One region of the Paraburkholderia sp. JHI2823 genome, then DNA from elsewhere that is predicted to be linked to it. Evidence: riboswitches for the same ligand, from Rfam matches in the RefSeq annotation. Region 1 holds a riboswitch; the other holds the start of a gene.
The links. A riboswitch is a leader RNA that binds a small molecule or an ion and turns the genes downstream of it on or off. The one in region 1 is predicted to bind thiamine pyrophosphate.
Positions count from the first base shown of each region.

Region 2: it holds a riboswitch for thiamine pyrophosphate, as region 1 does, so the genes downstream of both, VSR34_RS27200 (FAD-dependent oxidoreductase) here and thiC (phosphomethylpyrimidine synthase ThiC) in region 1, are expected to answer to the same signal.

Region 1 is NZ_JAYMRY010000001.1:418,906-428,926, reverse strand. Features, by position in the region: gene bamC (outer membrane protein assembly factor BamC) at 204-1,448, shown strand; gene VSR34_RS02050 (L-lactate permease) at 1,546-3,144, opposite strand; gene VSR34_RS02045 (hypothetical protein) at 3,378-3,854, opposite strand; gene VSR34_RS02040 (glycine zipper 2TM domain-containing protein) at 4,192-4,413, opposite strand; gene thiC (phosphomethylpyrimidine synthase ThiC) at 4,604-6,535, opposite strand; TPP riboswitch at 6,635-6,764, opposite strand; gene VSR34_RS02030 (GreA/GreB family elongation factor) at 6,851-7,258, opposite strand; gene VSR34_RS02025 (EamA family transporter) at 7,963-8,916, shown strand; gene VSR34_RS02020 (entericidin A/B family lipoprotein) at 9,141-9,278, opposite strand; gene VSR34_RS02015 (DUF1328 family protein) at 9,463-9,624, shown strand; gene VSR34_RS02010 (ferritin-like domain-containing protein) at 9,654-10,021, shown strand, end outside.
Region 2 is NZ_JAYMRY010000031.1:39,526-49,546, reverse strand. Features, by position in the region: gene VSR34_RS27220 (glutamate synthase-related protein) at 1-2,740, shown strand, start outside; gene VSR34_RS27215 (glutamate synthase subunit beta) at 2,870-4,336, shown strand; gene thpR (RNA 2',3'-cyclic phosphodiesterase) at 4,633-5,193, shown strand; gene VSR34_RS27205 (ABC transporter ATP-binding protein/permease) at 5,396-7,153, opposite strand; TPP riboswitch at 7,473-7,586, shown strand; gene VSR34_RS27200 (FAD-dependent oxidoreductase) at 7,826-8,974, shown strand; gene thiS (sulfur carrier protein ThiS) at 9,030-9,227, shown strand; gene VSR34_RS27190 (thiazole synthase) at 9,320-10,021, shown strand, end outside.

The sequences.
Region 1 (10,021 bases):
GACAAGGGCGGGATTGCCTCGGCTCAAATGTGGAGAAATGTTACGGGTCGACAGTTCGGGCGATGCGGACGCCCACGACGGAGGTCGTCACGCGAGGACATGAAGTCCCTCCGCAGTTTTTGCACAGCGGGCCGCCTGGCCGGTAAAATGTTTGGTTGATCCACGCAAACTGGCCGTGGCGTAGCCGAAGGGATTACCCGAACATGAGTGATTTTCATCAACGTCTTGCCGCACGCGCGCTGGCGCTTCTGATGGCGGGCGGGCTGGTCGCCGGCTGCAGCTCGCCGACGCCAGGCAAGATCGATTACCGTAGTGACGCCAAGGCGAAGCAGTCGTCGCTCGCCGTGCCGCCGAACATGCTCGACGAAGCGTCCGACCAGCGCTCGCTGGCGCCGCAAGGTGGCGAGACCTCGCTGTCCTCGCTCAAGCAGACCCAGGCCGCCGCGCCGCAGTCCGACCAGACCCAGGTGGTTCCGCAGGTGCCGGGCATGCACATCCAGCGCGACGGCACGGAAAGCTGGCTCGTCATCGACAGCCGCACGCCCGACCAGGTGTGGGCGCAGGTGCGCCGCTTCTGGCAGGAGCAAGGTTTCCTGCTCGTGGTCGACCAGCGCGACAAGGGCGTGATGGAAACGGACTGGAACGAAACCCATCCGAAGATCAGCGACGGTCTCATCCGCAACACGCTTTCGTGGGCCACGGGGAACTCGTACGTGACCGCTGAGCGCAACAAGTACCGCACGCGCCTCGAAACGTCGCCCAGTGGCGGCACGTATGTGTTCATCAGCCAGAAGGGGCTGAGCGAGCAGCTCTCGGGTACCAACAACGAGACGAGCAAGTGGGTGCCGAAGCCCAACGATCCTGCGCTCGAAGCGGAGTACCTCAAGCGCCTCATGATGACGCTCGCGAACGCAAAGCCGGGCGTGCCCGACGCGCAGGTCGCAGCCGAAGCCGACGCCAAGGCGAACAGCAAGGGCACCGCCGCGAAGTCGAAGGGCGGGGACGCCGCCGCAGCAGCCGTCGCCGCGCAGAATGTCGCGGCCGTGGGCGGGCAGTCGGGCAGCGGTGCGTCAAAGGGTGATGCGCAGGGCACGTCCGGCCAGTACAGCTCAACTGAGCTCACGCTGGGCGAGCCGTACGATCGCGCGTGGGTGCGCGTGGGCATCGCGCTCGACCGCGCCAATTTCACCGTGGACGACCGCGACCGCACGAAGGGCATCTACTACGTGCGTTATGTCGACCCGAAGGACTTGAGTTCGGACGAGCAGGGCTTCTGGAACCAGGTCTTCCACGGTCGCAAGGAGAAGGTTGCCAAGCAGTACAAGCTCAACGTGCGCGCCGTGACCGACAACCAGACGCGCGTGGCAATCGTGGACGACAACGGGCAGATTGATTCCTCGCGCCCTGCGCAGGAAATCATGAGCCTCGTGGTCGACGAACTCCACTAAACCTCGCACAGGCCGGCGCCCGCTGGCTGACGAAAAAACCCGCCTGCGCCTGGCCGCGCAGGCGGGTTTTTTCATGCGTGCGCCGACGGGCGGCGGCTCAGTGCGGAATCATCCACGTCAGCACGTTCTGCTGCAGCCACACGAGGACGCCGAGCAGCACCGTCAACAGGATGGAGTGCTTGAAGGTCTTCGCGAATACGTGGCCTTCCTTGCCCTTGAGATCGGTGGTGGCAACGCCCGTTGCGATGTTCTGCGGCGAGATCATCTTGCCCATCACGCCGCCCGAGGAGTTGGTCGCCGCCATGAGAATGGGGTTGAGGTTGAGCTGCTTGGCGGCCACCACCTGCAGGTTGCCGAACAGCGCATTGCCCGAAGTGTCGCTACCCGAGAGGAACACCGCGACCCAGCCGAGGAAGGCTGAAACCAGCGGAAAGAACGCGCCGACCGAAGCGACGGCGAGGCCCAGCGTATAGGTGAGCCCCGAGTAGTTCATGAGGAACGCGAGCCCGACGATGGTCGCGACGGTCAGGATGGCGATGCGCGTCTGCACCCACGTATCGACGATTGCGCCGCCGAAGTCCGCGGGCTTCAGGCGCACGACGAACGCCGTGATGATCGCCGCAACGAGAATGGCCGTGCCGGTGGCGAGCGGCTGGAAGTCCCAGATTGCGCCGTACGGCGTGTTGTAGAGCGTGATGTAGACGGCCTTGTCGAGACCGGGCCACGGCACCTTCACCTCGCCGATCGTGAAGACCTTCGCGACCGTCCAGATGATCACGACGGCCGCGACGATGATCCACGGATACCAGCCTTGCGCACCCGACACCGCGCCGCGCGCTTCGTTGGCGCGATCGACCTTGATGGCGAAGTGAGGATCCGTCACGGGTTTCCATACGCGCAGGAAAAGGATGGTGAGGATCAGCGAGACGAGCGACGAGAGCACGTCGGTGAGGCTGTAATTGATGAAGTTGGCCGTGATGAACTGCGTGATGGCGAAGCTGCCGCCCGACACCAGCAGCACGGGCCAGACGCGCAGCATGCCGCCCACGCCCGCGTAGATCCCAATCACATAAAACGGCAGCAGCAGCGCAAAGAACGGCAGCTGGCGGCCGACCATCTGGCCGAGCAGGTCGGAGGGCAGGTGCGTGACCGCGCCCAGCACGGTAATCGGCACGCCGAGCGCGCCGAACGCCACCGGCGCCGTATTGAAGATGAGCGTGAACGTGAGGGCTTCGAGTGCCGGGAAGCCAAGCATGATGAGCAGCGAACTCGTGATGGCGATCGGCGTGCCGAAGCCGGAAATGCCTTCGAACAGCGCGCCGAACGAAAAGCCGACCACGACCAGCACGATGCGCCGGTCGTTGGGCAGATTGTCGAGCAGCCACATGCGAAAGGCCGCGAAGCGGCCCGAGCGCAGCGCGATGTTGTACAGCAGGATCGCCGTGACGACGATCCACATGACCGGCCAAAGCGCGAACACCACACCCGCGAGCACCGAACTGATCGCGAGGTTGATGGGGAACTGCCAGCCCGCGATCGCAACGATCAGACCGACCACGAGGCCCGCCAACGAGGCCTGCCATGCGGGCCGCCGCGCCCAGCCGAGCAGGGCGAGCACCGTGACGATAGGCAGCACGGCCACGAGGAATGAGAACAACAGCGAATTGCCGATAGGGGTCAACAGCTGATGGAACATCACGTCTCCTTGGTTGTGATTCGTTGTCGGCGCAGCAGGTGCGTGCGCCGGGGCGCGTCGTCGGCTGTGGAGTGCAATGGCTGATGGGACGGCTGAGTTAAGGCGATGCTTCAATCCCAGCGGGCATACTTGGAGGATAGGTAGCGAGTCACGGGCGTCAAGGAGGGAAAGTACGGTCTGGCACCGTTTTATGCTGGATCCCGCGTTGGAGCTGCGAGGATCGCTGGAGCCCGTCAGTGGTGCCCGTGCCTGCCGCCGCCGCCGCCGCTCCAGTAGCCGAAGCCGAACGAAACGGCCGGCACACCCCAGCCCCAGCCGTACGCCGGCCATGGGTAGTACGCCGGATACGCAGCGGGATACGCAGGGTACGGAGGATAAGCGGCGGGGTACGCGGGCCACGCAGGCACGGCCAACGCGACGGGCGGCGAAGAATAGAGTGGGCCCGGATACTGGGCGTCCGGCACGGCGGCCGGCGCCGGATTAGGCGCAGTTTGCGTGACCATGGCCTCCTGCTGGGCGCTCGCTATAGGCACGGTGCCGTAGTAGTAGGGTCCGTAGGCGTAGGGGGGATAGTAGTAGCAGCCGGAAAGCGCGAGGAGCGCTGCCGCAGCGGCGCCGAGCTTTGGCGCAGGGCGCAGCGTTCGCGCGGAGCGCTCATTGCGGACCGATGAGGGTGCGGCGGCAATCAGGAACACGGACGAGTGTTTCATGGCGAGCTCCGCAAGAGGGCGAACCGCAGCGCGGGTTATCGCCTTCTGGCCCGGGCCGTTCGACCGTTCGAGCTTACGCCGGGCGCGCGCGCCGTGTGTTACGGCGGGGCGGTGACCCGTTCACCGAATGTTTCAGGGCGTGCTGCGTCCCAACTTGCGAGGACCCAAAAGAAACGCGGTGCAGACCTCTGAGGGTCTGCACCGCGCGTCCTTCCCTGTTGCACGCCTTGAACGGCGTGCTGCCTGTCGCGTCGTTTCTGTTCTGTGCCGTCGCTTCGATCGTGCCGCTATTCAGGTAGCCGCATCGTCGACGCGTGACGGCACGTGCGTCCGCGAATTACTTGCCCACCTGATTCCCAATAATGCCGCCAACTGCCGCGCCGCCCACCGTGGAGAGCGCATTGCCGCCGATGGCCGCACCCGCGGCGCCGCCCACGCCCGCGCCGATCACGGTATCGCGGTCGCGTCTCGACATGTTGTCGCAAGCTCCCAGGCTGCCGAGCACGGCGACGAGGGTCGTCACCGTGACTAAACTGCGTGCACGTTTGAGCGTTTTCATTTTTCGACTCCCACGCAAAGCGATGTGGAATGCGCGGTGCGGCACGGGCATCGCGCGCACGCCGCACCTCCGATACGTTCATCGTAGGCACGCGACCCGTATCCGGGTGTGTGCGCTTGTCAGCGAGTTGTGGGAGTCGTTAGAAAATGTTTCGGCGGACGGCGCGCGTCCGCCGGAACACCGTCCGCGCTTACTGGCGCTGATAGATCTCGGCGCCTTGCTTGATGAACTCGACGGCCTTCACTTCCATGCCTTTCTTCAGGGCCTCGTCGTCGCTCACACCTTGCTTTGCAGCGAAGTCGCGCACGTCCTGCGTGATCTTCATCGAGCAGAAGTGCGGGCCGCACATCGAGCAGAAGTGCGCGACCTTGGCCGAGTCCTTGGGCAGCGTTTCGTCGTGGAACTCGCGCGCCTTGTCCGGATCGAGGCCGAGGTTGAACTGGTCTTCCCAGCGGAACTCGAAGCGCGCCTTCGACAACGCGTTGTCGCGCACCTGTGCCCCCGCATGGCCTTTCGCCAGGTCGGCCGCGTGCGCCGCGAGCTTGTACGTGATGATGCCTTCCTTCACGTCGTCCTTGTTCGGCAGACCCAGATGTTCCTTCGGCGTCACATAGCAAAGCATGGCCGTGCCGAACCAGCCGATCATCGCCGCGCCAATGCCCGAGGTGATGTGGTCGTAGCCCGGCGCGATGTCCGTGGTGAGCGGCCCGAGCGTGTAGAAGGGTGCTTCGTCGCACCATTCCAGCTGCAGGTCCATGTTTTCCTTGATGAGTTGCATCGGCACGTGACCCGGGCCTTCGATCATCACCTGCACGTCGTGCTTCCACGCGATCTGCGTGAGTTCGCCCAGCGTCTTGAGCTCGCCGAGTTGCGCTTCGTCGTTGGCGTCGTAGATCGAGCCGGGACGCAGGCCGTCGCCGAGCGAGAAGCTCACGTCGTAGGCCTTCATGATTTCGCAGATCTCTTCGAAATGCTCGTAAATGAAGGATTCCTTATGATGAGCGAGGCACCACTTGGCCATGATCGACCCGCCGCGCGAGACGATGCCCGTCATGCGGTTCGCGGTCAGCGGCACGTACTGGAGGCGCACGCCCGCATGGATCGTGAAGTAGTCCACGCCTTGCTCGGCCTGTTCGATGAGCGTATCGCGGAACATCTCCCACGTGAGGTCTTCGGCCTTGCCGTTGACCTTTTCGAGCGCCTGATAGATCGGCACCGTGCCGATCGGCACCGGCGAGTTGCGGATGATCCACTCGCGCGTTTCGTGAATGTGCTTGCCGGTCGAGAGATCCATGACCGTGTCGCCGCCCCAGCGGATCGCCCACGTCATCTTGTCGACCTCTTCGCCGATCGACGATGTCACCGCCGAATTGCCGATGTTCGCGTTGATCTTCACGAGGAAGTTGCGGCCGATGATCATCGGCTCGCTTTCCGGGTGGTTGATGTTCGCGGGGATGATCGCGCGGCCGCGCGCGACTTCTTCGCGCACGAATTCGGGCGTGATTTCCTTGAGCGCGTTGGCGCCGAAGGCCGCGGCGCCGAACGCCTGGCCCCCATGCTGGCGGCCCATCATCGCCGCGAGCTTCGCGCCGTTCGGGCCGCTCGCCTTGAGGCTTTCCAGATACTCCGCGCGGCGCTGGTTTTCGCGAATCGCGATGTATTCCATCTCCGGCGTGATGATGCCCTGGCGCGCGTAGTGCATCTGCGTGACGTTCTTGCCGGCTTTCGCGCGGCGCGGCGTGCGGTGCAGGCCCGGAAAGCGCAGTTCCGCCGTCGCGGGGTCGGCGGCGCGCTCGCGGCCGTATTCGGAGGAGAGGCCCGGCAGCGCTTCGGTGTCGCCGCGCTTTTCGATCCAGTTCTGGCGCAGTGCCGGCAGGCCCGCGCGAATATCGATCTTCGCTTCGGGGTCGGTGTACGGACCCGAGGTGTCGTAGACGTAGATCGGCGGGTTCTTTTCACCGCCGAAACCCGTCGGGGTATCGGACTGGCTGATTTCGCGCATCGGTACGCGGATGTCGGGCTGCGAACCCGTCACGTAGATCTTGCGGGAATTGGGCAGCGGCGCGATCGCGGCTTCGTCGACGTGCGCGTTGGCGGAAATGAACTTCGGATTCGCGTTCATGCGTCTCTCTCCAGGGAAAGCCAAGTGGGAACAACGGCTTAGCAGGAGTTGAGACGGAACGTGGACGGACTTCGCTGTGATGAGGTGAGGCGTTGAGCGATGCGAAGTCCGGACGCTTCCCTGCGCTGGCATTATCCAGATCAGGTTCAAAGGGTATTTCTCACCCGCGAAATACGCTGCACGACTTCCGTTCGATGCGGCGCATGACGCAGGACCCCCGCGTAAGCAAGGCCAAACGATACACCGCGCTGCGACGATCTGGCAAGTGCCTTCTCGCCCGAGTTGTGCCAGGCGAGGCGTGCCGCGCGCCGAACTTTACAGCGTGAAATCGTTCGAGGCCTCGGGTTGAAACAGGATGCGCTCGATCTTCAGCGTTTCCACGGCGCCGCCTGGCGTCGTGAAGTGAACGGTGTTGCCGCGCTTCGCGCCGAGCAGCGCAAGGCCTGCGGGCGAGAACACGTTGAGGCGGCCGGCGTCGACGTTGGCGTCATGCGGATAAACGACGGTGTAAGTGAGCGTTTCGCCGCTGCGCTCGTTCACGAGCGTCACCTGCGAATTCATCGTGACGACATTGGCGGCGACGTCGCGCGCTTCCACGATCACGGCGTGTTCGAGGACGTCGTCGAGCATGGTTTGGCGGGCAGTCGCGGCGCCGGGCTCGGCGGCGCATTTTTCGAGGCGCGCGACATCGAGTTCGGTCAGGTAGCGGATTTTCTTCGTCATGGATGTTCTCCTTGCGAATCAGAAAGCGTTGTCGGGTCGGGAGGGCTGGCGCTCGACACTGAGCAGTGGAGCGCACTGGGCACCTCCGTGGCACGGCCGGGGCACTGTGGGGCGCAACGGTTCGGCCCGGAGCCCGCCCGAACGGCTCCGGTGCGGCAAAGGAGGCAAGTTCAGTACAGGCGCCGGGCGGCGGTGAGCGGGGCGCGTGAAGGCGCGCGGGCGCGCAGAGGCAGGCAGACGGCAGCTTTCATGCGCGCCGCGCGGCCGTGCGCCGGCGCCATGCGCTGGGTGCGCGGCAGCGGGGCGAACAGGTAGCGCGAAACGGGCGGCCGCATGGTGAGCGATGACTTGCCAGATGGCTGAAAGTTAATCGAAAGATTTGAGCATCGTAGCACGATCTCGCTAACGTGACCCCGCAGGCGTTCGAATCCAAGGTCTCTGGGATGCGTCCCTTGTCTCGTGGCGCGGTCTGTCAACATCGGTGCGCATAAAGCGTACCGAAAGCATCCACGGCCCCAGACCTTGTTGCATAATGCGGGTCGCCCGTCTCGGGTGTCTTTCGTACTCCGTTTTTTTGCGTCCTTGCGCACCTGCCCCATGCCGTCGAGTTTCATCCGTCCCGCCGCTTTTATGCCGGGGCGCCCGCGGTCCTTTCCTTCACGCGCCGCGGCGATATGACGATGCCCCCGCGTGTGCCTTCGCGCATGTCTTTCCGTTCGTTCCTCGAAGCGGCTTCCCTTGCCGCGGCGGCGTCATGGCGTCTCGTGCGCCGTGTGCGGCTGCCACAATCGCGCGGCGGGCGCGTCGCGCTCTCGCTTGCCGTCGTCTACTTCGTCTGGGGCTCGACGTATCTCGGCGTGAAAGTCGCGCTCGATGCGTTCCCGCCGCTCCTGCTTTCCGGTCTGCGCAACCTGCTCGCCGGGGTGGGTCTCTTCGTCTTCGCGATGCGCCGACGACCCGTCATGCCGACGCTGATCGAAGTGCGCAACGCGGGCGTGGTGGGCACGCTGCTCGTAGGGCTGTCGAGCGGCATGCTCGCCTACGGCATGCGGACCGTGGGCACCGGCACGGCGGCCGTGATGGTCGCCACGGTTCCGCTCTTCGCGACAGTGATTTCGGCCGTCACCGGGCGGCGCGTTGCGAAGGCCGAGTGGGCGGCGGTCGCGCTCGGCCTCGTGGGCATCGCGATCCTGAGCCATGGCGGCGGCGCCTCGGGCTCGGCGGGCGGCAGTCTCGCCATTCTGTGCGGCGCCCTTTTCTGGGCGATCGGCGCCCATCTGGCGGGGCATCTCGCGTTGCCCTCCGATCTCTTTCTCGCCACGGCGCTGCAGATCGGACTGGGCGGCGCCATGTCGACGGCGGTCGCGTTGATCAGCGGCGAACGCATGGCGGAGCTTCATGTCCTGCCGCTCGTTGCGTTCCTCTATCTGCTCCTGATCGGCACGATGGCAGCGTATGTCGCCTACGGCTACCTGATCCGGCACACCAGCCCCCTCGTCGCGAGCAGCTGCATGTACGTGAATCCGGTCGTCGCCGTCGCCCTCGGCGCGCTGTTGCTCGGCGAGGCGGTCACGGGCGGCACCATCGTCGCGACCGTGCTGATTCTCGGCAGCGTGGGGTTGTCGTTCCTGTTCGACGACCGCCGCCGCACTTCCTGAGCGCTCACGCGCCACCCGTCACCGCGCGCCGCTATCGTCGCGCGCACCCGCAATCCGCTCACGCGACACGCGACGCACGCGGCATCGCGCCGTGCAATTTATGCAGGCGCGGCCGCCAACGCATCGCGTTGATCCGGCATGCACGCGGGCATCTGCGCACGCTCCGAAGACTCGTGGCACCCGCAATGGGTGGTCATGCCGGTGGCTTTACCGTTCACCGGTGACTATTTCGCCTTTTCCGCCGAGTTCGTGAGGGCGTGACCGCCTGCGGATACATCCTCGCCGGCGCCCGCCATCGTGTTGCAGGCCGCGAGCGCTGCCATCGAAGCGGTAATCAGAAAGAGGGCAATCATGCGTTTCATGAGGAAGTCCTCCACGGTGCCAAAGGAGACGACTGTCAAGCATCGCGCGTGCCCGGTCATGTGTGCGGCTTGCGCGCGCGGCCGGGTCCGGTGTTTGCTCAAGCGCAGGCGCACGCGCGACACAGCGCAGCATATCCGCCCGAGAGAATGACGACGGATGATCAAGGGATGAGGAGGACTACCCATGCTTCATTACGCCATCGTGTTTTTCATCATTGCGATCATCGCAGCCGTCTTCGGCTTCACGGGCATTGCAGCGGGCGCGGCTGAGATCGCCAGGATCCTGTTCTACATTTTCCTCGTGGTCTTCGTGGTCACGCTGCTGCTGGGCGTCATGCGTGGATAGCGCGCGTCCCATGTAAAACCCATTCATGCATGTCATCCAGCAAGGAGATTCAGATGTCGAAGACACAGGCTACGTTCGAGTTCGACCTCAAGCGCGTGCGTAACGAGGCGCGCAGCAATCTCGACCAGGGGCCGGTCACGCCGGACTACCCCGCGAACCGCGAGACCGTGCTCAAGCTGCTCAACGATGCGCTCGCGACGGAACTCGTGTGCGTGCTGCGCTACAAGCGGCACCATTTCATGGCGAAGGGTATCGAGTCCGAGTCGGTGGCTGCTGAGTTTCTCCAGCATGCGAACGAGGAGCAGCAGCACGCCGACATGCTTGCCGCGCGCATCGTGCAGCTAGGCGGCGAGCCCGACTTCTCGCCGGCGACGCTGCTCGGACGATCGCACTCGGA
Region 2 (10,021 bases), on a different contig from region 1:
TCCCGCGCTGCTCGCCACCTCGGCCATTCACTCGCACCTCGTACAGCACGGTCTGCGCACGAGCACGGGTCTCGTCGTGGAAACGGGTTCGGCGCGTGAAACGCACCACTTCGCGCTGCTCGCCGGCTTCGGCGCGGAAGCCGTGCACCCGTACCTCGCGATGGAAACGCTCGCGCAAATGGCGCAGGGCCTGAAGGGCGATCTGTCGGCAGAGAAGGCCGTCTACAACTTCACCAAGGCCGTGGGCAAGGGCCTGCTCAAGGTGATGTCGAAGATGGGCATCTCGACGTACATGTCGTACACGGGCGCGCAGATTTTCGAAGCCGTCGGCCTCGCCGACGACCTCATCGCCAAGTACTTCAAGGGCACGGCCTCGAAGGTGGGCGGCATTGGCCTCTTCGAAGTGGCCGAGGAAGCGATCCGTCTGCACCGCGACGCGTTCGGCGACAACCCCGTTCTCGCCAACATGCTCGACGCGGGCGGCGAATACGCCTACCGCGTGCGCGGCGAAGACCACATGTGGACGCCGGACGCGATCGCCAAGCTCCAGCACTCGGCGCGCAGCAACTCGTACCAGACGTACAAGGAATACGCGCACCTGATCAACGATCAGACGAAGCGCCACATGACGTTCCGCGGTCTGTTCGAATTCCGCCTCGACCCGGCGCGCGCGATCTCGATCGACGACGTCGAGCCGGCCAAGGAAATCGTCAAGCGCTTCGCCACGGGTGCGATGTCGCTGGGCTCCATCAGCACCGAGGCGCATGCCACGCTGGCCGTCGCGATGAACCGTATCGGCGGCAAGTCGAACACGGGCGAAGGCGGCGAAGACGATAAGCGCTACCGCAATGAACTGCGCGGTATTCCGATCAAGAACGGCGACACGATGCAGTCGATCATCGGTCCGGAAGTCGTCAAGGACATCCCGCTGAAGGATGGCGACTCGCTGCGCTCGAAGATCAAGCAGGTCGCGTCGGGCCGCTTCGGCGTGTCGGCCGAGTACCTGTCGTCGGCGGACCAGATCCAGATCAAGATGGCGCAGGGCGCGAAGCCGGGCGAAGGCGGTCAGCTGCCGGGCCACAAGGTTTCGGAGTACATCGGCAAGCTGCGTTACTCGGTGCCGGGCGTGGGCCTCATTTCGCCGCCGCCGCACCACGACATCTACTCGATCGAAGACCTCGCGCAACTGATTCACGATCTGAAGAACGTGAATCCGTCGTCGTCGATCTCGGTGAAGCTGGTGTCGGAAGTGGGCGTGGGCACGGTGGCGGCCGGCGTGGCGAAGGCCAAGGCCGACCACGTCGTGATCGCTGGTCACGACGGCGGCACGGGCGCGTCGCCGCTCTCGTCGCTCAAGCACGCCGGCACGCCGTGGGAACTCGGCCTCGCCGAAACCCAGCAAACTCTGGTGCTGAACCAGCTGCGCGGCCGCATTCGCGTGCAGGCCGACGGCCAGATGAAGACGGGCCGCGACGTGGTGATCGGCGCGCTGCTCGGCGCCGATGAATTCGGCTTCGCGACGGCGCCGCTCGTCGTCGAGGGCTGCATCATGATGCGCAAGTGCCACCTGAACACCTGCCCGGTTGGCGTCGCGACGCAGGATCCGGTGCTGCGCGCGAAGTTCTCGGGCCAACCCGAGCACGTCGTCAACTTCTTCTTCTTCATCGCCGAGGAAGTGCGCGAAATCATGGCGCAACTGGGCATCCGCAAGTTCGACGACCTCGTCGGCCGCTCGGATCTGCTCGACACCCGCCGCGGCGTGGAACACTGGAAGGCGAAGGGTCTCGACTTCTCGCGCGTGTTCTACCAGCCGCAAGTCGGCGCCGAAGTCGCGCGCCTGCACGTGGAGTCGCAAGACCACGGTCTCGACCGCGCGCTCGATCACACGCTGATCGAGAAGGCGAAGGCCGCGATCGAAACGGGCGAGCACGTCTCATTCATCCAGCCGGTGCGCAACGTGAACCGCACGGTCGGCGCGATGCTCTCGGGCGTCGTCGCGAAGAAGTACGGCCACGACGGCCTGCCGGAAGACACGATCCACATCCAGCTCAAGGGTACGGCGGGTCAGAGCTTCGGCGCGTTCCTCGCACGCGGCATCACGCTGGATCTCGTGGGCGACGGCAACGACTACGTCGGCAAGGGCCTTTCGGGCGGCCGCATCATCATCCGTCCGACCAACGACTTCCGCGGCAAGTCCGAAGAAAACATCATCTGCGGCAACACGGTGTTGTACGGCGCGCTCGAAGGCGAAGCCTTCTTGCGTGGCGTGGCGGGCGAGCGTTTCGCGGTGCGTAACTCGGGCGCGACGGCGGTCGTCGAAGGCACGGGCGACCACGGCTGCGAATACATGACGGGCGGCACGGTGGTCGTGCTCGGCGAGACGGGCCGCAACTTCGCGGCCGGCATGTCGGGCGGCATCGCCTACGTGTACGACCCGGACGGCACGTTTGCCGGCAAGTGCAACAAGTCGATGGTCGCGCTCGAACCGGTCCTGCAACAGGCCGAGCAGGAGCGCACCGTGGACCGCGCGCTGTGGCATACGGGCCAGACCGACGAAGCGCTGCTCAAGGGACTCGTCGAGCGTCACTTCCAGTTCACGGGCTCGCCGCGTGCGAAGGCGCTGCTCGAAAACTGGGATGCGGCGCGCCGCCAGTTCGTGAAGGTGTTCCCGACGGAATACAAGCGCGCACTGGGCGAACTCGGCGCGAAGAAGGCGAACCAGGAAGAACTGGCCGCCTGATCTGGCAACCGGGTCGCGAGACGACTGAACGAAGACGAAGCGCCCGCCGCGCGAAAAGTTGCGCGGCGGCGGGCGCGGTCCCCTCACCGCGAATTTTCGCGAATAGATAGAGACAGACGAGAACCAAATATGGGTAAGGCAACCGGTTTTCTCGAGTTCGAGCGCCAGCATGAGGCGTACGAAGCACCGCTCACGCGCGTGAAGCACTACAAGGAATTCGTCGCGGCGCTCTCCGACGCCGACGCGAAGATCCAGGGCGCGCGCTGCATGGACTGCGGCATCCCGTTCTGCAACAACGGCTGCCCGGTCAACAACATCATTCCGGACTTCAACGACCTCGTGTTCCGCCAGGACTGGAAGAGTGCGATCGACGTCCTGCATTCCACGAACAACTTTCCCGAGTTCACGGGCCGCATCTGCCCGGCGCCCTGCGAAGCGGCGTGCACGCTCGGCATCAACGACGATCCCGTAGGCATCAAGTCGATCGAGCACGCGATCATCGACAAGGCCTGGGCCGAAGGCTGGGTCGCGCCGCAAGTGGCGAAGCACAAGACCGGCAAGAAGGTCGCTGTCGTCGGTTCGGGCCCCGCGGGCCTCGCCGCCGCGCAGCAGCTCGCGCGCGCTGGCCACGAGGTGACGGTGTTCGAGAAGAACGACCGCATCGGCGGTCTGCTGCGTTACGGCATCCCCGACTTCAAGCTGGAAAAGTGGCTGATCGACCGCCGCATGCGCCAGATGGAAGCCGAAGGCGTGACGTTCCGCACCAATGTCTTCATCGGCAAGGGCGAGCTGCCCGCGTTCATCGGCAACACGGCGAAGGAAACCCTCTCGCCGGACGAGCTGAAAGAACAGTTCGATGCCGTGGTGATCGCCGGCGGTTCGGAAACGCCGCGTGATCTGCCGGTGCCGGGCCGCGAGCTCGAAGGCATCTACTACGCGATGGAATTCCTGCCGCAGCAGAACAAGGTCAACGCCGGCGACAAGCTGCCGAACCAGCTGCTCGCCAAGGGCAAGCACGTGGTGGTGATCGGCGGCGGCGATACGGGCTCCGACTGCGTGGGCACCTCGAACCGTCACGGCGCGAAGAGCGTCACGCAGTTCGAACTGCTGCCGCAGCCGCCCGAGGAAGAGAACAAGCCGCTCGTGTGGCCGTACTGGCCGATCAAGCTGCGCACGTCGTCGTCGCACGAGGAAGGCTGCTCGCGTGACTGGGCAGTCGCCACGAAGCGTCTCGAAGGCAAGAACGGCAAGGTCGAGAAGCTGATCGCCGCGCGTGTGGAGTGGAAGGACGGCAAGATGGTCGAAGTACCGGGCTCGGAATTCGAAATGAAGGCCGACCTCGTGCTGCTCGCCATGGGCTTCACGCAGCCGCTTTCGCCGGTGCTCGAAGCGTTCGGCGTCGACAAGGATGCGCGCGGCAACGTGCGTGCCTCGACCGAGGGCGAGAAGGCTTACTACACGTCGGTCGACAAGGTCTTCACCGCCGGCGACATGCGCCGCGGCCAGTCGCTCGTCGTCTGGGCGATCCGTGAGGGCCGCCAGTGCGCACGTTCCGTCGATGCGTTCCTGATGGGCAGTTCGGAGCTGCCGCGTTAAGGCCGGATCTGGGACCAGAGTAAGCGCTAAAGCGCTAACTCTGGTCGACACGTGAGGGCCGCCAGTGCGCACGTTCCGTCGATGCGTTCCTGATGGGCAGCTCGGAGCTGCCGCGTTGAATCCAGTGCGCCCGTCGGTAAGACCGGGCGCGCGGGAGACGGCAGGAGACACGAAGCGAGAAAACCGGGCACCCGCAAGGGTGACCCGGTTTTTTTGTCCTTGTTGCCGAAGCGCCAACTCTGGCCGTCAGGGTTACCATGACGCGATTGCCCGACCGAACCCAAGGCCCGCCGATCATGTCCGAAGCCCCCGAGATCGATCGCGATACGCAAGAATGGCGGCGCTGCTTCGTCGCGCTCGCGCCCGATGCCGCATCGCGCGACGCGCTGGCCACAATCGACGTGCCGCCCAACGCGCGGCGCGTGCCCTACGCCCAATTGCATCTGACGGTGGCATTCATCGGCGCGATGTCGTTCGGCCAGGGGGAAATGCTCTCGCGGCGGCTCGCGGAGCACGTGCCGAGCATTCCGCCCGCACAGGTCACGAACATCGAAAGCTGGCCCGGGCGGGCACATCCGCGGCTTATGGTGGCCGTGCTGGCGATGTCCGATGCGTTCACGGCGCTCGACTGGCGCGTGCGTTCGCTGATGGGGGAGGTGGGATTGCCGCTCGACGCACGGGCGTTTCGCCCACATGTAACGCTTGCCAGATTCTCGCGCGACGCGGTGGGCGCGCCGGCCGCGAGAGGCGGCGAAGCATTGCCGCCGCTGCAGTTCGAGTCGCTGGTGCTGTATTCGAGCACGCTTGCAAAGCAGGGCGCGCGCTACGAGGCGCTGGCGAGCGTCGCGCTGGGTTGAGGCATCGCCCCGCATAGCATTAGCGCCGCTTTAGCGTCGATAGGGGCGAGCGTCAAACCATCGAGGTCGATTTCCGGCAAGCTCGCCGCACACGTGCGGCGTCAGCGCGACGCAACGCCATGCAATGCGGCGCGCGAGCGCTGCGCCGATCCCCGAGCCCGGCCCGTGATCAGCACGACGCGCTCGCAGCGCTCGCCCCCGCTCACGCGGCGACGCGCTCTTCAGGCATGCGCTCGATCTCGAGCGTTTCGTGGTGGTACGCCTCGAGCGATTCGCGGTGCGCGACGCTCACGATCGCCGCCTTCGGCAGGCGCTCCACGAAGAGCTTGTAGAGGCGGCCTTCGTTGTCGGGATCGAGCGCGCTCGTCGCTTCGTCGAGGAACAGGTAGTCGGGCTTGTGCAGCAGCACGCGCGCGCCGGCGAGACGTTGCTGCTCGCCCGGCGAGAGCACACGCGTCCAGTGCGCCGACTCGCCCAGGCGGTCCACGTAATCCTCGAGACGGCAGGCACGCAGCGCTTCGCGGCAGTCTTCGTCGCTGTAGTCGTCGGCGGGCGAGGGGTAGGTGAGCGCGGCCTTGAGCGTGCCGATCGGCAGATAGCTCTGCTGCGGGATGAACATCATGCGCGCGTCCACGGGCGCGTCGATCGAGCCTTCGCCGAACGGCCAGAGGCCCGCGAGCGCGCGCATCAGCGTGCTCTTGCCGGCGCCCGACGGTCCGCGCACGAGCCAGCGCGAGCCCGGCTTGATGGCGATGTCACGCACCTCGGAAAGCGGCGTGCCGTTGGGCAGCGAGAGCTTGAGGTGCTCGGTGGCGAGCTCGTTGCTGTCGACGAAGTGCAGGTTGATGCCGCCGTGCTCGGTGGCGGGCGAGACCGATTCCTTCAGGCGCGGCGAGTGGACCACGCGCACGAATTCGCGCAGACGGTTCACCGTAGCGCGCCATTCGACCAGCGTCGAGTAACTGTTGATGAACCACGAAAACGAGTCGCTCACGGTGCCGAAGGCCTGCGAGATCTGCATCAGCACGCCGAACGTGAACGCGCCGGCGAAGTAGCGCGGCGCCGCCACCACGAGCGGGAAGATGATGGCGATCTGGCCGTAGAAGCTCAGCACGAAGGTGAGGCGCTTCGTGTACTTCATCACGCGCCACCAGTTTTCGCGGATGTGCTGGAAGAGGCCTTGGGCGTTGCTGCGCTCGGTGTCCATGCCGTCGTAGAGCGCGATTTGCTCGGCGTTTTCGCGCAGGCGGATCAGGCCGAAGCGGAAATCCGCTTCCACCTTTTGCTGCTGGTAGTTGATCGACACGAGCGGGTGGCCGACCTTCTGGATCACGAACGAGCCGAACACGGCGTAGAGTGCGGCGGCCCAGACCATGTAGCCCGGAATCGCGAGAGGGTGGCCCCCCAGCGTGACGGTGAGCGCGCCGGCGAGGGTCCACAGGATCGTGATGAACGAGACGAGCGTGACGACCGTAGAGAGCAGGTCGAGCGTGAGCGAGAGCGTGCTCGTGGCGAACGACTGGAGGTCGTCGCTGATCCGCTGGTCGGGGTTGTCGGCGAGGCGGTCGCGCTCGATGCGATAGAACGCGCCCTTGCCGAGCCACTCGTTCAGGAAGCGGTTGGTGAGCCACTGGCGCCAGCGAAATCCGAGCATCTGGCGCAGATAGCGGCCGTACACCGCGAGGATGATGAAGCCGAAGGCCAGTTCCGTGAAAGTGACGAGCAAAGGCGGGAAGCGCTTGACGTCCTTGGCCTGCAGCGCGTTGTAGAACTCCGCGCTCCAGCCGTTGAGCCGCACGTTGATCCACACGACGAGCAGGTTCATCACGATGATCGCGACGAGCAGGCCCCAGGCGACCCAGCGTTCCTCGGAGACCCAGTAAGGCTTGATCAGACTCCATGCGGTGATCTTCTGATGCTCGTTCTGATCTGGCGTGGCGCTGGCAGGTTGGTTGGTCATGTGCATCCTGATGTTGTGCTGGGCCGCGTGGCCCGCTTAGGCCGTTGGCCGCGCCCCGCGCGGCGGCCGCTTCGCAGCGACGGCGCGCAGCAATATTCGCAGCGATTCTGTCGGCAGCCGCTTAAGTGAGACTTAATGAACCCATACGGAGACGAAAGCAGTGACAAAAGCGCGCGCCGGCGCTGCCGTCGCGTGGCGCTCATTGTCTCACCGCCCGGGCTTGCGGGGCGAAATTGGCGGGCCGAGGGCATTGTGCCAGAGCGGAAGCCCCGTTCCGCCGAGGTTTGCGGGCCGCGCGCGTTTTGTGGTCTAATCGGCGTTGACGAAACAGGGGTGCTTCACCGGTATGCGGGGCATGCTGTACTGAGGCTGAGAGAGACCCTTCGCACCCGATCCGGGTAATACCGGCGCGGGAAGTTTCCAGAAAGTCTTACCGGAGCGTCCAGCGTTTGCACGGGCGCCAGGATTCCCGCCGGGCTGCGCTACCGGCGCACGGTTCCGTACGATTTCCGTATCGGCCGTCTGCGCCGCATAGCCTCCACGGTCGGCCTTGCCAGCCGGTTTCGTCCTTGGGTACGTCTGCTTGCCGTACGGAAAGGATACGATGACCGCTTATTCTGTTGCTTGTTCCCCGATATTCGCCGCTTTCGCCTTGCGCGACGGAGCGTCGTCATGAGTCGCGCCCATCAACGCAGCGCGGGCGGCGTGCCCGACTTCGCCGTGCTCGGCGGCGGCCTGTGCGGCCGGCTCGTCGCCTGGCGTCTCGCAGGCGAGGGGCATCGCGTCGCGCTCTACGAGCGTGGCGGGCCGGAGGGCGGCGAAGCCGCCGCCTGGGTCGCGGCCGCCATGCTCGCACCACTCGCCGAGGCCGCCGTTGCGGAGTTGCTGATCACCGAGCTGGGTGTCGCCTCGCTCGAATCCTGGCCGCGCATCCTGGCCGAGCTGCCCGAGCCCGTGTTCTTCCAGCGCAACGGAACGCTCGTGGTCTGGCATAGCGCCGATCGCACCGAAGCGCCGCTCTTCGAGCGCCGCGTGCGCGCCAACGCGCCACGCTCGCTCGCCGACGCGAACTTCGTCGCGCTCGCCGGCGCGCAGCTGGACGCGGCCGAGCCCGCGCTCGCAGGTCGCTTCGCGCGCGGCTGGCTGCTCGCGGGCGAAGGCCAGCTCGACAATCGTCAGGCGTTGGCCGCGCTCGCGGCCGGTCTCGCTGCGCGTGGCGTCGAGACGCACTGGCACACGACGGTCGACGAGGCGAACCCGCCGTCCGCGCGCGTGACGATCGACTGCCGCGGGCTGGGTGCCAAGGCAGCGCTGCCGGGTCTGCGAGGCATTCGCGGCGAAGTCGCGCGCGTGCACGCGCCGGGCATCACGCTCACGCGCCCCGTGCGGCTCCTGCATCCGCGCTACCCGCTCTATATCGCGCCCAAGGAGAACGATGTCTTCGTGATCGGCGCGACCGAGATCGAAGGCGAGGACCGCTCGCCCGTGAGCGTGCGCTCGGCGCTCGAATTGCTGAGCGCGGCCTTCGCGGTGCATCCGGCGTTCGGCGAGGCGCGCATCCTGGAGCTCAATACGCAATGCCGCCCGACGCTGCCCGACCACCGCCCGGCGCTCATCTGGGACAGCAAGGCGACGCTGCGCGTGAACGGCCTCTACCGGCACGGTTTCATGATCGCGCCGGAAGTCGCCGACGAAGCCGTGCGTGTCGCTCAAGCGCTGCTCGACGCACGCGTGACCGACGCCGATTCGTTCGAATCGCTGCGGCGCGCGTCGCGCTGGGGCGAGATGTTGCACGCGCAGGGCGCGCACGAGCCGGCCTGACATGCAGCCAGGCCGCGCCGCGAGAAACACACTGCAGTTCGAGAACGTATTTGCCATGGACATTCATATCAACCAGAAGCCGATCACGCTGCCCGAGGGCGCGACCGTCGCCGATGCGCTCGCCGCGTTCGGCGCGCGTCCGCCGTTCGCCGTTGCGCTGAACGGCGATTTCGTGGCGCGTGCCCAGCATGGCGCGCGCGCGCTCCAGGCGGGCGACCGCCTCGACGTCGTGAGCCCCGTGGCGGGCGGTTGAGCCGCCCTCCGCCCGGCCGCCTGTCGCGCGCAGCGCCGCCTGTCGCATAGGTCGCCAGCGCGCTTTCACGACCCCGCCAAGGACATCTACCCATGACCACCCCTTCCACCGCCGACGCATTCACGCTCTACGGCGAAACCTTCGCGAGCCGCGTGCTGCTCGGCACGTCGCGTTATCCGTCACTGCAGTCGCTCGCCGACTCGATGGCTGCCGCGCGCCCCGGCATGATCACCGTCGCGCTGCGCCGCCAGATGAACGAGGGCACCGCCGAGGCGGGCTTCTTCGACCTGCTCAAGCGCCAAGGCGTGCCGCTCCTGCCGAACACGGCGGGCTGTCTCACTGTCAACGAGGCGGTCACGACCGCGCACATGGCGCGCGAAGTCTTCGAAACCGACTGGATCAAGCTCGAGCTGATCGGCGACGACTACACGCTGCAGCCCGATCCGGTCGGCCTGATCGAAGCCGCGTCGCGGCTCGTGAAGGACGGCTTCAAGGTGTTGCCGTACTGCACCGAGGACCTCGTGATCGGCCGCCGTCTGCTCGATGCGGGCTGCGAGGCGCTCATGCCGTGGGGCGCGCCGATCGGCACCGGCAAGGGCGTGATCAATCCATACGGCCTGCGCGTGCTGCGCGAACGCCTGCCCGATGTGCCGCTGATCGTCGATGCGGGACTCGGCGTGCCTTCGCATGCCTGTCAGGTGATGGAGTGGGGCTTCGACGGCGTGCTGCTCAACACGGCGGTTTCGCAGGCCACGCACCCCGCGGCGATGGCACGCGCATTCGCGCTCGGCGTC